3 regions of the Slackia heliotrinireducens DSM 20476 genome follow, and region 1 is predicted to be linked to each of the others. Evidence: predicted binding sites of a transcription regulator. Region 1 holds the regulator's gene; each other region holds the start of a gene.
The links. The regulator HrcA, encoded in region 1, represses chaperone genes, less so after heat shock. The targets are predictions, from matches to a motif close to TNTTAGCANNCNNNNNNNNNGNNTGCTAANA.
Positions count from the first base shown of each region.

Region 2: a site for HrcA is predicted at 3,067-3,097, ahead of SHEL_RS02670 (co-chaperone GroES). Genes of this name have one in related genera too.
Region 3: a site for HrcA is predicted at 1,526-1,556, ahead of SHEL_RS09775 (Hsp20/alpha crystallin family protein). Genes of this name have one in related genera too.

Region 1 is NC_013165.1:1,174,186-1,179,233, reverse strand. Features, by position in the region: gene mtaB (tRNA (N(6)-L-threonylcarbamoyladenosine(37)-C(2))-methylthiotransferase MtaB) at 1-369, opposite strand, end outside; gene dnaJ (molecular chaperone DnaJ) at 356-1,483, opposite strand; gene hrcA (heat-inducible transcriptional repressor HrcA) at 1,504-2,514, opposite strand; gene dusB (tRNA dihydrouridine synthase DusB) at 2,687-3,712, opposite strand; gene hemW (radical SAM family heme chaperone HemW) at 3,696-4,814, opposite strand; gene lepA (translation elongation factor 4) at 4,814-5,048, opposite strand, start outside.
Region 2 is NC_013165.1:629,867-634,914, forward strand. Features, by position in the region: gene SHEL_RS02650 (MBL fold metallo-hydrolase) at 1-284, shown strand, start outside; gene SHEL_RS02655 (ACT domain-containing protein) at 336-608, shown strand; gene SHEL_RS02660 (PFL family protein) at 646-2,010, shown strand; gene SHEL_RS02665 (TrmH family RNA methyltransferase) at 2,085-2,945, shown strand; gene SHEL_RS02670 (co-chaperone GroES) at 3,144-3,434, shown strand; gene groL (chaperonin GroEL) at 3,476-5,048, shown strand, end outside.
Region 3 is NC_013165.1:2,229,381-2,234,428, forward strand. Features, by position in the region: gene SHEL_RS09765 (DMT family transporter) at 1-326, opposite strand, end outside; gene SHEL_RS09770 (LysR family transcriptional regulator) at 597-1,457, shown strand; gene SHEL_RS09775 (Hsp20/alpha crystallin family protein) at 1,644-2,093, shown strand; gene uvrB (excinuclease ABC subunit UvrB) at 2,290-4,449, opposite strand; gene SHEL_RS09785 (ROK family protein) at 4,501-5,048, opposite strand, start outside.

The DNA of each region.
Region 1 (5,048 bases):
TCCGCCTTCGGCCACGGCGACGGGGCTTTCGCCCGACACGGCATGAGACACGTACGCAGCCATAGACCCCTTGGGAACCACGACTACGCGGCTGTCCATGTTGCCGTAAGTATCCGGGTCGATGGCGGCGGCGCACCCGGTAACCACCACGGTGCCCGATGCGTTTTCACGCAGCACGCGACGCACGGCCTTGCGGGTCTTCTTTTCCGCTTCGCCTGTGACAGTGCAGGTATTGACGATGACGAGGTCGGCGTCTTCCACGGGGACCGATTCGCCGCCATGGGCGACGAGCGATGCCGCGAAAGAATCGCTTTCAACCCGGTTGACCCTGCAACCCAGGTTGACGACATGGAACCTAGTTGAAGGCATCGCGCAGCTTCTGCAACGGCGAGCGCGGCGCGGCTACTTCCTCGCCGAACTCGCGGGCGACGTTCTCAAGCATCTCGCGCTGCTTTTTGGACACCTTCTTGGGGATGACCACGCCCACATGCACCAGCATGTCGCCGCGGGCATCACTGCGCAAGCGAGGCATGCCCATGTTGCGCACGCGGATGACCTGGTCGTTCTGGCAGCCTTCAGGGATATGAACCTTGACCTTCTCATCAGGCATGATACCGTCGATTTCGATGTCAGCACCCAGGATGGCCTGAATAAAGCTGATGTTGGCACGCGCGTGCAGGTTGTCCCCTTCACGTTCGAAGAACTCATGAGGTTTGATGCGGCACGTGACGATAAGGTCGCCGGGGCGAGCGCCGTGCATGCCCGCTTCGCCGAATCCGCCCACGCGCAGCTGCTGGCCCTCGCGGATGCCGGCAGGCACCTCCACGGTGACATGCTGGCGGTCGGGAATACGGCCCTGGCCTTCACACTCCTCACAAGGATGGTCGATGACCTGGCCGGTGCCGCCACAGGTGGTACAGGTGGATGCAGTCTGCATGTCACCCAGGAACGTGCGCTGGACCGTAACCACGCGGCCACGGCCGTGGCAGTCGGGGCATTCGACCTCGTGTCCGCCCTCGCCCATGCCGGAGCCCCCGCAGGTATCGCAGGGTGCCAGACGATCGTACACAATCTCTTTCTTGGCGCCCGTGGCGACTTCCTCAAGCGTAAGGCGCAGACCAACACCCATGTCGCGGCCTTCGCGTCGCACAGACGCCTGGCCGCCAGCTGCAGCGCCGCCGAAGAAGCTCGAGAACAAATCCCCCATGCCGAACAGGTCGTCAAGGTCCATGTACTGGTATCCGCCGCCTGCGCTTCCGCCCGCAGCACCCGGAATGGTGCCGAAACGATCGTACTGGGCGCGCTTCGAGGGGTCGGAAAGCACGTCGTATGCCTCGTTAAGCTCCTTGAACTTCTCTTCGGCATCGGGCTCTTTGTTGACGTCGGGATGCAGCGTTCGGGCCTTCTTGCGGAACGCTTTCTTGATCTCGTCATCTGTGGCGTTCTTGGAAACGCCTAGAACCTCATACAAATCCTGAGCCATGAAGCGAGTACCTTTCTACCCTACAAATCACGCAGCGCGTTTTTCGCAGCGCGCACAGCGTGTATGACAGTTGAATAATCCATGCGCGTGGGCCCGATGACGGCGACGATGCCACTGCCGGCACCCGTGCCGTACTGGGCTGCGACCACCGATACGCCGGAGAGCTCCTCCGTACCGTTCTCGCGGCCGATGCTGACCTTGAGGTCTTCCTTGGCGGTGTCGGCAAGAGCCCGGTCGAACATCTGCATGAGCACCGTGTCGTCCTCCAACACCTGCAAGACGGGCAAGGCCGTCTGGGCGTGGCTGAATTCGGGTTTGCGGAGCAGCGACGAGAGCCCCAGACGATGGGTTCGGGACGCGTCGCCTTGGTTGATACAGAGGATGATCTCCTCGATAATGGCGTGGGCCAAAGGCGATGCAAGCGTTTCGGAGTCGACCTGGGACATGCGTTTGCGCATGTCGGAAACGTTCGCTCCGTTCACAAGGCCGTTTATGGCATTCTGCAGGTGGGCCAGCTCGTCGGAGGGAATCTCCTCGTTGAACTCGACCGTGCGGTTGAACACCTGCCCGTCGTCGGTCACGACGACCACCAAAACGCGATGCGGCGTCATGGACACCAAGGACACCTGCTTGACCGACACACCGATGACCGATGGCGCAAGCACCACCGACAGGCAGTCCGTCAGCCGCGACAGCGCCGCGGACGTCTGGTCCATAAGCTCGTCCACCGCCGTGGCCGCCGAACGCAGCTCGTCGAAGGTGGAGCCGTCTACATCGGTGCCGTATTCGCGTTCGAGCAGCTCATCGACGAACGCGCGGTAGCCCGCATCGGTGGGAATACGCCCCGCGGAGGTGTGGGGCGAACGGATGTAGCCTTCGTCTTCCAGAACCGATAGCTCGTTTCTGACCGTAGCGGGAGAAACCCCGAGCTTATAGCGGTCGACCAGGGTGCGGGATCCGACAGGCTGGGCAAAGGCCACGTACTCTTCGATAAGCGCTTCGAGCACACGCTGCCTACGTTCCGAAAGCATCTGCGATCACCGTCCTTCCCTAGTCCATCCGAATACACGCATGACGAAAAAAGCCCTTCGGGCTTCTGTACGGTGAGATTTTAGCAGCCGAAACAGTCAAGTGCCAAAAAAGTGGCGAAAAGTTACCAGCCCGTCATATTGCGAGACGGCCCTAACGGCTCAAACGGCCCCTTTAACGGCCAGGCGCAGCGCGGTACGCCGCCTCGCGGGCACGCACGTCGGCCGCATCCACCAGTATCTTGTCCAGCACGCGGTTGAAATCATCCATGGTGACGCAGGAGTTCAAAGCGCCGCGGGCTTCGCGCACGCCAGGAACGCCGCGCAGATACCACATGACGTGTTTGCGCATGTAGACGATGGTGTTGCCCATGTATCCGTCCAGCATCGACGCATGGCGGCGAGCCATGGCGACGCGTTCCTCGTCGGTCGGTTCGGCAGGGGCGGGCTCGCCCGCCAAAGCCGCTGCGGCCTCTGGGAAAATCCAAGGGTTGCCTTGGGCTCCGCGGGCGATCATCACGCCGTCCACCCCGGTGGCGTCCACCATAGCGCGGGCGTCTTCGCCGCGTTTGATGTCACCGTTGCCGATGACAGGCACCGACACCGACCGCTTCACGCGTCCGAGCACATCCCAATCGGCATCTCCCGAATACATCTGGGCCGTGGTACGCCCATGCACCGTCATCCAATCGGCTCCGGCGTCTTCCATGCGTTTCGCGAAATCGCAGGCAACGTCCTCCCCTGCCGCGAAGCCCTTGCGGAACTTCACAGTCACAGGACAACTGACCTGGGATTTGATTTGACGGACAATCTGCTGTGCCACATCCGGGGTGTTCAACAGCGCCGAGCCGTCGCCTTTCTTGATTATCTTTCTGGCAGGACAGCCCATGTTCACATCGATGCAGACCAGCTTCTCGCCCAGCGAATCCTCTACCCACGCCGCTTCGCGGGCCATGGTATCGGGTTCGTGGCCGAACAGCTGCACGCCCACATGCAGCTCGTTGGGTGCGGTGTCAAGCAGGCGGCGGGTCTTCTCGTTGGCGAACGAAAGCGCCTTTGAAGACACCATCTCGGTGAATGTGAGGTCGGCGCCCATTTCGACGCAGATGCTGCGGTACATGACGTCGTTCACACCCGCCATGGGGGCGAGAACCACGGGAACGCGCCCGGCAGGTGCAAGGTCGCTAAGGGGCCAGCTCATAGATGCGTCCGTAGAGCTCGTTGCCCAGAAGCCAGCCGCCAAGCGTCGGCTTGTAGCGGTCGTCTTCCAGCTTGACCAGGTTGTCCTTCTGCAGGTCGCGGAACACCTGGAGCACTTTGGGCAGCAGGGTGGCGGCGGCCTTGACCTCGTCGACGGACACGCCTTGCGACATGCGCATCTTCATCATGAGGTCCTCGGCCATCATCTGGCGGCGGTTCAGGTCGTCCACAACGTACCCGTCCTGCTTGCGCATGCGGCGGGAATCGTTCTGGGTCATGGTCACGGCCGACACGCCAATGCCGTAGTAAGGCACGCCGGTCCAGTATTTCTTGTTATGCTCGCACTCGTACCCGTCAAGGGCGTAGCTCGCCACCTCGTAGCGGTGGAACCCCGCGGGAAGCAGCACGTTGGGAGCCATGCCCATCATGAGCGCCTCACGGTCTTCGTGGTCCTCCGGAATCTCGATTTCGCCGGCGTCCACCATGCGCTGCAGAGGCGTGTGCTCCTCAATGGTAAGCGGATAGATGCTGACATGCTTGACGCCCAGGTCGACGGCCTGCTGCACGCTGTCCAGAAACATCTCCGGCGTCTGGCCGGGGATGCCGCACATCAGATCGACGGACACGTTGTCGAAGCGCTCCTGGGCCATGGCGATGGCCTCTTTGGCGCGGGCCCCATCGTGGATACGGTCCATGCGCTTGAGCAGCTCGTCGTCGAAGCTCTGCACGCCGATGGACAGGCGGTTCACCCCCAGCGCGTAGATGTCGCGGATGAGCTCGGGCGTCACGCTTTCCGGATTGGCCTCCATGGAGCATTCCACCTCAGGCGTCAGGTGCATGGACACCCCGAGGGTGTAAAGCAGGTTGGACAGGTGCTTCGTGCCGATGTAGCTGGGCGTGCCGCCGCCGATGTAGACGGTTTCGATCTGCGAAAGGAAGCCCTCGCGGGAGGCATGGCGGATGTCCAGCACCAGGTTCTCGATATACTCGCCGATCTCCGGTGAATCCTTTGGGATAGCCCGCGTGGTGAAATCGCAGTACGCACAGCGATGCTTGCAGAACGGCAGATGTATGTAGAGCGCCTTGTAAGGATCGTACGCCATTATTCGTCAACTTTCAGAATGGCCATGAACGCCTCTTGCGGCACCTCGACGTTGCCGATGGCCTTCATGCGCTTCTTGCCCTGCTTCTGCTTCTCCAACAGCTTGCGCTTACGGGAGATGTCGCCGCCGTAGCATTTGGCCAGAACGTCCTTGCGCTTGGCGCGCACGGTCTGACGAGCCAGAACGCGTCCGCCCACAGCCGCCTGGATAGGCACCTCGAACAGCTGACGGGGA
Region 2 (5,048 bases), 540 kb from region 1:
GGGGCGACTGGAACGAACGCATCGAGTGGCTGATCAAGCACCATCTGGACCGCGTCGAGGAGGCACAAGGCATTATCGAGCGTGCGCCTGGCATGTTCGGCAAGCAGATCATCCAAACCATCAAATGGAACGTGCCTTACGACAACTGGGAAGACATTCCTGTCATGCAGCGCTGGTGCATCCTGGAGGAAGGCATCGTTTTTCTGGATTATCTGGTCAATCGGGGGAGTATCATCCGCGAGGAAGACGAATCGGGTTTGTACCGTTATTATGCATCACATTAGTTTCATGCACCACATTCTTACTGTACGGGCTGTCAACTGAAAAGGGGCATTATGAACAAGGCCATCATCACGGTCGTCGGCAAGGACACGGTGGGCATCATCGCACGTGTCTGCACCTATCTCTCCGAGCACCAAGTCAACGTTCTGGACATCTCCCAGACCATCATCGACGGGTTCTTCAACATGATGATGATCGTTGATTACACCAATGCCACTGTCGAATTCGCCACCATGGTCGACGAGATGGAAGAGCTGGGCGAACAGATCGGCGTGCGCATCCGCTGCCAGCGCGAGGAAATCTTCACGAAGATGCACCGCATTTAGATTTCGCCGCTGACGTGCGAAGATAAGGAACCGTTACATGCTGAACATAATGGAGGTCCACGAGACCAACAAGATGATCGAGCAGGAAAAGCTCGACGTCCGCACCATCACGATGGGCATCAGCCTTCTGGATTGCGAGGGCAGCACCGTCGATGAGCTGTGCGAATCCATCTACAAGAAGATCACCACTTACGCGAAGGACCTGGTCTCCACGGGCCAGGCCATCGAGCGCGAGTTCGGCATTCCCATTGTGAACAAGCGCATTTCCGTCACGCCCATCTCGCTGGTGGGCGCCCGCGTGTGCAAATGCCCGGAGGACTTCGTCAAGATCATCCACGCGCTGGACCGTGCCGCATGCGATATGGGTGTGAACTTCCTCGGCGGCTATTCAGCCCTGGTCAGCAAGGCCATGACCCCGGCCGAACGCATGCTGATCGAGTCGATTCCCCAGGCTCTGGCCGAAACCGAGCGTGTGTGCGCCAGCGTCAACGTGGGCTCCACGAAGACCGGCATCGATATGGATGCCGTGCGTCTCATGGGCGAGATTGTGAAGAAGACTGCCGAAGCCACCGCCGACCGCGACTCGCTGGGCTGCGCCAAGTTGGTTGTGTTCTGCAACGCGCCTGATGACAACCCGTTTATGGCGGGTGCTTTCCATGGTGTGACCGAGGGCGACGTCGTCATCAACGTGGGCGTTTCCGGCCCGGGCGTTGTGAAGAAGGCTCTGGAAGCCGCCCGTGGCGAGAGCTTCGAGGTGCTGTGCGAAACCATCAAGAAGACCGCGTTCAAAATCACCCGCATCGGCCAGCTGGTCGCCCAAGAGGCGAGCCGCAGGCTGGGCGTGCCTTTCGGCATCATCGACCTTTCGCTGGCGCCGACCCCTGCCGTGGGCGACTCCGTCGGCGAAATCCTCGAGGAAATCGGCCTGGAGCAGGTGGGCGCACCCGGCACTACCGCGGCGTTGGCCCTGCTCAACGACCAGGTGAAAAAGGGCGGCATCATGGCGTCCAGCTACGTGGGCGGCCTGTCTGGCGCGTTCATCCCCGTGTCCGAGGACAAGAACATGATCGACGCCGCCACCGCCGGCGTGCTCACGCTGGAGAAACTCGAGGCCATGACCTGCGTGTGCTCTGTGGGCCTGGATATGATCGCTGTTCCCGGTGACACGCCTGCGACCACCATCGCCGGCATCATCGCAGATGAGGCCGCCATCGGCATGATCAACCAGAAGACGACCGCGGTCCGCCTGATTCCCGTTATCGGCAAGGGCGTCGGCGAGGTCGCCGAATTCGGCGGATTGCTCGGCTGGGCTCCCATCATGCCGGTGAACCCGAAGGGCTGCGAGACTTTCGTCACCCGCGGCGGACGCATCCCGGCGCCGGTCCACAGTTTCAAGAATTAAGTTCCGAACACATAGTGCGGAGCATGTGCGGTTGACGCATGTGCTCCGTTTTTTATTGCGAGAAAGGTTTCAGCATGTCGTTTGTCGAGGTAGAAACGTTGGACGACCCTCGGTTGGACGCCTATGCGCGTTTGACCGAGGCGCAGCTGCGCAACAAGCTGGAACCTGAAAAAGGCATCTTCATCGCTGAAAGCCTCAAGGTCATCGACCGGGCACTTGCGGGCGGTATGGTGCCCCTGTCTGTGCTGATGACGCCCGAGTGGATGGACGCCGCCGCCGACATGCTCGAACGTATCCAGCAGGCGGGGGAGGGCGGCGCCGACGTACCTATATATGTAGGGCCTGCCGATGAACTGCAGAAACTGACTGGCTTCAAGCTGACTCGGGGTATTCTGTGCGCCATGCGGCGTCCGAAGATGCCGAGTGCCGAAGACCTGCTTGCCACCTGCAGAAACGGAGGACCGGCCCGTCGGGTGGCGGTGCTGGAAGGCATCGTCGACCACACGAATGTCGGAGCCATTTTCCGTTCGGCGGCCGCGCTCAACGTGGATGCGGTTTTGGTCACGCCGACGTGTTGCGACCCGCTTTATCGTCGTGCCGTGCGCGTTTCCATGGGTACTGTGTTTCAGGTGCCATGGACCCGTTTGGGTGAAGATGTGCACGATTGGCCTGGTCAGGGACTTGAACGGCTGCATGCTTTGGGGTTCAAGACGGCTGCCATGGCCCTGTCCGACGATTCCGTATCCTTGGGAGATCCCACCTTGGCTGCCGAGGAGAAGCTGGCATTGGTATTCGGGACCGAAGGGGACGGGTTGAGTCCTCGCACGATTGCGACCTGCGATTATACGGTCCGCATTCCGATGTCGCATGGTGTGGACAGCCTCAATGTGGCTGCCGCCAGCGCTGTGGCGTTCTGGGAACTCTGCGCACGGTAAATAAATCGAAAATCTAGCCGTTGATGCCCAAAGATGACGCGAAAGCAACATTTAGTCTTAGGCACTTAGATTTTCTGAAAAGGCTCTTGCAACTCATCCAACGGGTGCTAGACTGTAGCACTGTTAGCAGTCGAGCACGTCGAGTGCTAGCACTCTGAACATTTGGTAATTAAGGTTTTACTAGAAAGGTGAATCCTCATGAATCTGAAACCTTTGGGAGATCGCGTTATCGTCAAGCGCGACGAAGCTGAAACCGCTACCGCCTCTGGCCTGCTGATTGCTTCTTCGGCAAAGGAGAAGCCCCAGACCGGCATCATCTTGGCTGTCGGCGAAGGCAAACTGGACAAGGACGGCAAGCTCATTCCTGTTCCTGTGAAGGAAGGCGACCGCGTTCTGTACGGCAAGTTCGGCGGCTCCGAAATCACCGTTGACGGTGAAGAAGTCCTGATTCTGAGGGCTGACGACCTGTACGCCGTGTACACCGACTAACTGTTCTTTGGTATCAAGCCGCTTGAAAGGAAGCAACTCCAATGGCTAAAGAGATTAAGTACAATACCGACGCGCGCAGCAGCCTTGCCGCCGGCGTCACCAAGCTTTCCGACGCCGTCAAGGTCACCCTTGGCCCCAAGGGCCGTTATGTCGCCCTTGAGCGTTCCTATGGTGCTCCCACCATCACCAACGACGGTGTGACGGTCGCTCGTGAAATCGAACTCGAGGATCCCGTGGAGAACATGGGTGCCCAGCTGGTCCGTGAAGCTGCCACCAAGACCAACGATGGCGCTGGCGACGGCACTACCACCGCAACGCTCCTGACCGACGTCATCGTCACCGAGGGCCTGCGCAACGTTACCGCCGGTGCAAACCCGCTGGCTATCCGCCGCGGCATCGACAAGGCCACCGAGGCCATCGTCAACCAGATCAAGGCTGACGCAATTGAGATTTCCGACCAAGAGCAGATTGCCAACGTCGGCACCATCTCCGCAGGCGACGCAGCCATCGGTCAGAAGATTGCCGAGGCCATGCAGATCGTCGGCAAGGACGGCGTCATCTCCGTTGAGGATTCCAACACCTTCGGCATCGACATCGACACCGTCGAGGGCCTGCAGTTCGACAAGGGCTACATCTCTCCCTACATGGCTACCGATATGGAGCGCATGGAGGCTGTTCTGAAGAACCCTGTCATCCTGCTCACCGACCAGAAGATCAGCAACATTCAGGAGATTCTGCAGCTGCTCGAGCAGGTCATGCAGTCCGGTCATCCGCTGCTGATCATCGCTGAGGACATCGAGGGCGAGGCTCTGGCCACCATCCTGTTGAACAAGCTGCGCGGCACCTTCCAGTGCGTTGCCGTCAAGGCTCCTGGCTACGGCGACCGTCGTAAGCGTATGCTCGAGGACATCGCCATCGTCACCGGTGGCACGGTCATCACTGCCGACTTCGGCATGACCCTGTCCGAGGCCACCGTCGACATGCTCGGCAGCGCCAAGACCGTCAAGGTCAGCAAGGACAACACCACGATCATCGACGGTTCCGGCGACGCAAACGCCATCAAGGAGCGCGTTGACCAGATCAAGGCCGAAATGGATGTCACCGAATCCGAGTTCGACCGCAGCAAGCTGCAGGAGCGCCTGGCCAAGCTGGCCGGCGGCGTGGCCGTCCTGAAGGTCGGCGCTGCAACCGAGTCTGAGCTCAAGGAGAAGAAGTCCCGCATCGAGGACGCTCTGCAGGCAACCCGTGCAGCCGTCGAAGAGGGCATCGTCGCTGGCGGCGGCGTGGCTCTACTGGACGCTCTGCCGGCTCTGGATGCCGTCGAGTGCGAGAACCATGACGAGGAAGTCGGCGTTGCCATCATCCGCAAGGCTCTGGAGGCTCCGCTGCGCACCATCGCTCAGAACGCTGGCTACGAAGGCAGCGTTATCGTCGAGCGCATCAAGGGTATGGAGAAGGGCCAGGGTCTGAACTGCGCCACCGGCGAGTATGGCGACCTGGTTGCCATGGGCGTCGCCGATCCTGTGAAGGTCACCCGCACCGCTCTCCAGTCCGCTGTTTCCGTTGCCGGCCTGATCCTCATCACCGAGGCAACCGTCAACGAGATTCCGAAGG
Region 3 (5,048 bases), 1.1 Mb from region 1:
GCGTTGGTGGCGCTGGTCAGGTTGATAGCGATGCTGCATGTAATATAGGTAAGGGACATGAACACGCTCGACGGCAGCCACGAGGAAAGGCGTGCGGACTTCAGCATGCGCACGGTGCGGGGACCGAAGAAGAGCATGAACACCAGAAACGCCAGACCGAAACGGAGCGCGGCGCACCACAACGGGGAGATGCCTACATAGGCAATCTTTGTGACCACATTGCCGACGCCATAAATGGCCGTTTGCAGAACAACGAATAAGGTGAATATAGAGCTCTTGTTGAACACCGTTCCTCCAGTCTGGCCGCTTTCCGCGGCGGCTTGCACATTCTTTTCTATATATACAACCAGCGTATCCGAGCCCCCTTCGAAGCGCGCACGAACCTAAGAGGGCGGGTGCGCCTCTCGTTTCAACCAAGTGTTGTAATCGAGTCTTTCGTCGGTTTTGGCGGTGGTTTCCGCCTGCCCGTAAGGCTGATATCCGCATCCTATAGGCTTGACGTCTAAAAGTAAAATGAGTGTATGTTATAATTAGTTCAGATTTTCTTTTACCCACTCTTGAACTGGAGTTTTATGAATCCAAAGTATGAAGCATTCATGAAAGCCACCGAAACGGGTAGTTTTAAAAGCGCAGCTGAGGAGCTTGGCTACACACAGGCGGGCATCAGCTACATGATGAGCACCCTCGAAAAGGAGATGGGCACCACCCTGTTCATCCGTGACCACGCCGGCGCGCGCCTGACAGCCGACGGCGAAGCCCTTTTGCCGTGGATCCAGGATGTCTGCAACAGCGAACGGGCCCTCCAGACGCGCCTGGACGAGGTTCGCCACATCGACTCGGGCCATGTGCGCATCGCTTCGTTCGCATCCATCGCCATCCATTGGCTGCCGGGCATCATCGACCGGTTTCTGAGCGAACATCCCAACGTCACCTTCGACATCAGCTGCTTCGAGAACCAGGACGCTCTTGAAGACGAGATGAAATCGGGAAACTTCGACTGCGGCTTCGTTGTGCTGCCAGCGCCCGAGGGGTTCTACACCATCCCTTTGGCCCAAGACCCCCTGTATGTCGTGGTGGCCAAGGACCATCCACTTGCCTGCCGCGACTACTTCCCCACCGAAGCGCTGGCGGAAGAGCCATATATCAAAGTAAGGAACGACTCCCACACCGAAATGGACGCGCTGTTCGAGCGCCACAAGGTGACCCCAAACATCCGCTTCGTCATGGACAACGACTACGCGGTTATGGGTATGGTCAACGAAGGCTTGGGCTACGGATTGTTCTCCCGCCTCATCCTGCGCAACATCCCCTTCGACCTGGCGACGTTGGAACCGGAAATCCCCACCCAGCGCGAAATCGGAATCTGCGTGAGGTCGTACAAGAAGGCGCCCATTGCAACGAAGGCGTTCATCGAATGCGTCCGATCTTGGGTGGCCGAGGTCAAGACGAACCAATAGAAAGCAACACTTCCCTACTTTTTGTAGAACAATGACATCGCGGTTACGAATGTAACGCAATGGTTCCAAGTTAGCACTCTCATACCATGAGTGCTAAAAACAGGTCTATACTTCTTCTTGTCAAACGAAACGAGCCGGATGCGCCGAACAGAACAAGCCGCATCCGCACACAGACAGGAGATGACCATGATGTTGATGCCCCGCCGCAATTCTTTCTTCGATGACTTTATGAGCGACCCGTTCGAGCTGGCCTTCCCCGCCGCCCGCACCCAGGAAACCCGCAAACCCATCACCTCTTTGATGAAGACCGACATCCGCGAAACCGACCAGGCCATCGTCATTGAGATGGAGCTTCCCGGCGTTGCCAAGGAGAACGTCAAGGCCGAGGTCGAAAACGGATACCTCACCGTCACCGCAACCACCGAAGAGGTCAAAAGCGATGGTGACGAGAACGGAACCTGGCTGCGCAAGGAGCGCTTCACCGGCACCTCTCGCCGCAGCTTCTACATCGGTGAAGACGTTGCCGAAGAAGACATCCACGCCAAGTACGTCGATGGCATTCTGACCATCACGGTTCCGAAGAAGGAGCTTCTTCCCGAGCCTGAGACCAAGAAGACCATCGCCATTGAAGGCTAACCGAGCAAACACCTCCTCCTTATTTTGTTCTCCTTTCTCCCAGGGGCCGGATCGCAAGGTTCGGCCCCTCCCCTTCCCTTGTTCTTTCAACCACACCTCGCATCGAGCAAAAAACGCCCTGACAGCAATGCCAGGGCGTTTCTCGTTTCAGACCAGGCGCACACGTGGCTGATGCCCGGAACGGGCGAATGTCACATCACGAGCGGCGGCTGGAGCCGTAGGCCGAGTTTTTGCGGTTGCCGAAGGCGCTCCCCTTGCGTGCGCTCTTCTTCAGGTCGGCTAGAATGTCGCGTTCGTCGGAGCCTTCCACCTGGGCGCGCAGCTTGACCACCTGGTCGCGCAGTCGAGCGGCTTCCTCGAAATCCATGTTGACCGAGGCGGCCGCCATCTCTTCCTCCATGCTGGAAATGACGCGCATCACCTCGGCGCGAGACATTTCGGCCAGCACCTTGTTCACCTCGACGGAATCCCCCACCTCGTTGCCATCCGCATCGGTGATGAACCCCATGACGTCGTTGATAGCCTTGCGGATGGTCTGCGGCTCGATGCCGTGCTCTTCGTTGTACTGCATCTGCACGGCGCGGCGCCGGCGCGTCTCGGTTATGGCCAGGTTCATGGAGTCCGTCAGCTTGTCAGCATACATGATGACCTTGCCCGACACGTTTCGGGCGGCGCGGCCAATGGTCTGGATGAGGCTGCGGTGGTTGCGCAGGAAGCCTTCCTTGTCCGCATCGAGAATGGCCACCAAGCTCACTTCGGGCAGGTCGAGGCCCTCTCGCAGCAGGTTGATGCCCACCAGCACGTCGAATTCGCCTTTGCGCAGGTCGCGCAGGATTTCGACGCGCTCGAGCGTGCCGATGTCGGAATGCATGTAACGCGCCTTGATGCCCCGGTCCAGCAGATGGTCGGTCAGATCCTCGGCCATCTTCTTGGTCAGCGTGGTGATGAGCACGCGCTCGTTGCGCTCGCCGCGCTCCTTCGCCTCGTCGATCACGTCGTCAATCTGGCTGGCGATGGGCCGCACCTCTATTTCGGGATCAAGCAGACCCGTCGGGCGAATGATCTGTTCGACCTGCTGCTGCGTTACTTTCTCCTCGTAATCGCCAGGCGTGGCCGACACGTAGATGAACTGGGGAATTCGATCTTCGAACTCATCGAAGCGTAGCGGACGGTTGTCCAGGCAGCTGGGCAGACGGAACCCGTGCTCGGCAAGCGTGACCTTGCGGGAGCGGTCGCCTTCGTGCATGCCGCGGATCTGCGGCACCGTCACGTGGCTCTCGTCGATGATACAGACAAAGTCATCGGGGAAGTAGTCGATGAGCGTATAGGGCGGTTCGCCGGGCTCGCGTCCGTCCAGATGGCGCGAATAGTTCTCGATGCCGCTGCAGAAACCCATGGTTTCCAGCATCTCCAAGTCGTAGTTCACGCGCATCTCCAGGCGCTGGGCCTCAAGCAGCTTGCCTTCGTCCTTGAACTGCTGCAAGCGTTCCCGCAGTTCGTCCTGGATGGTGTTCAGGGCCTTATCCATCTTCGGACGAGCCGTGACGTAATGGGAGGCGGGCCAGATGGGAAGGGCTTCGTACGACCCCAGCACCTCGCCGGTCACGTTGTCGATCTCGGATATCCGCTCGATCTCGTCGCCCCAGAATTCGATACGGACGGGGTTGTCGGCATAAGGAGGGAACACGTCCAACGCGTCGCCGCGCACGCGGAAGGTTCCGCGTTTCAGCTCGTAATCGTTGCGATCGTACTGGATGTCGATAAGCTTGTAGATGACGTCGTCGCGGTCCTGAGGAACCTCCTTATCCACAAACACCGCCATGCCCGCGTAGTCCATGGGGCTGCCGATGCCGTAAATGCAGCTCACGGACGCTACCACGATGATATCCCGCCGCGACAGCAAACTGGACGTGGCCGCATGGCGAAGCTTCTCCACCTCCTCGTTGATGGAGGCGTCCTTCTCGATGAAGGTATCGGTCTGCGGCACGTAGGCCTCAGGCTGGTAGTAGTCGTAGTAACTGACGAAGTACACCACCGCGTTGTTCGGGAAGAACTCCTTCAGCTCGGCCGCGAGCTGGGCCGCCAGGGTCTTGTTCGGAGCCATGACCAGCGTAGGGCGCTGTATCGCCTCGATCGTCTTAGCCATGGTGAAGGTCTTTCCCGAGCCGGTGACGCCGAGCAGCGTCTGATACCGCAACCCGCTCTCGATGCCTTCCGCCAGTTTTTCGATGGCTTGGGGCTGGTCGCCCGACGGCTCGTAGGGCGCAACCACCTTGAAGGGCTGGTTCGCCAACCTGACCTCAGGAAGCTTCCCCTCCATGGTATTGCCCTCGATATTCGAAAGATGCGTAGACATGCTCACATTCCCCTCGTCGCAACTGAAACAAACCGGCCGGCCTGACGCCCGCTACTGGGCGATCGAGAACAACGCTGCCCCGACCATACCGGCCTCGTTGCCCAGGGCCGCCTTGCGAAATTCCACAGAGCGGCTCTCGCCAAGGGCGTACATATCGAATGATGCCCTCAGCATGTCCTCGAACAGATCGAAACACTCCGACACGCCGCCGCCCAGTAGGATGACCTCAGGGTCGATGACGCATGCGATGTTGGCCAGCGCATAGCCTAGCCGATCGCTGAACACTTCCATGGCGTGCACGGCATGCGGGTTCGACCGTTCGAACGCTTCCATGACCTGGCGGGCGTCCTCGACCGAAGCGGAACGCTCGTCGCCGGCCTGCAGGGCAGACTCGCGCATGAGACGGATAAGGCCACGTGCGGAAGAGTACTGTTCCAAACAGCCGTACCGCCCGCAGTTGCACTTCACGCCGCTGGCCTCGACGCACATATGGCCGATTTCGCCAGCGATGCCTCGGGCGCCCACGAGCACCTTCCCGTCCGCCACAACCCCGGCCCCGACGCCGGTGCCGAGCGTCACCAGTAGCACGTCCTTGCGAC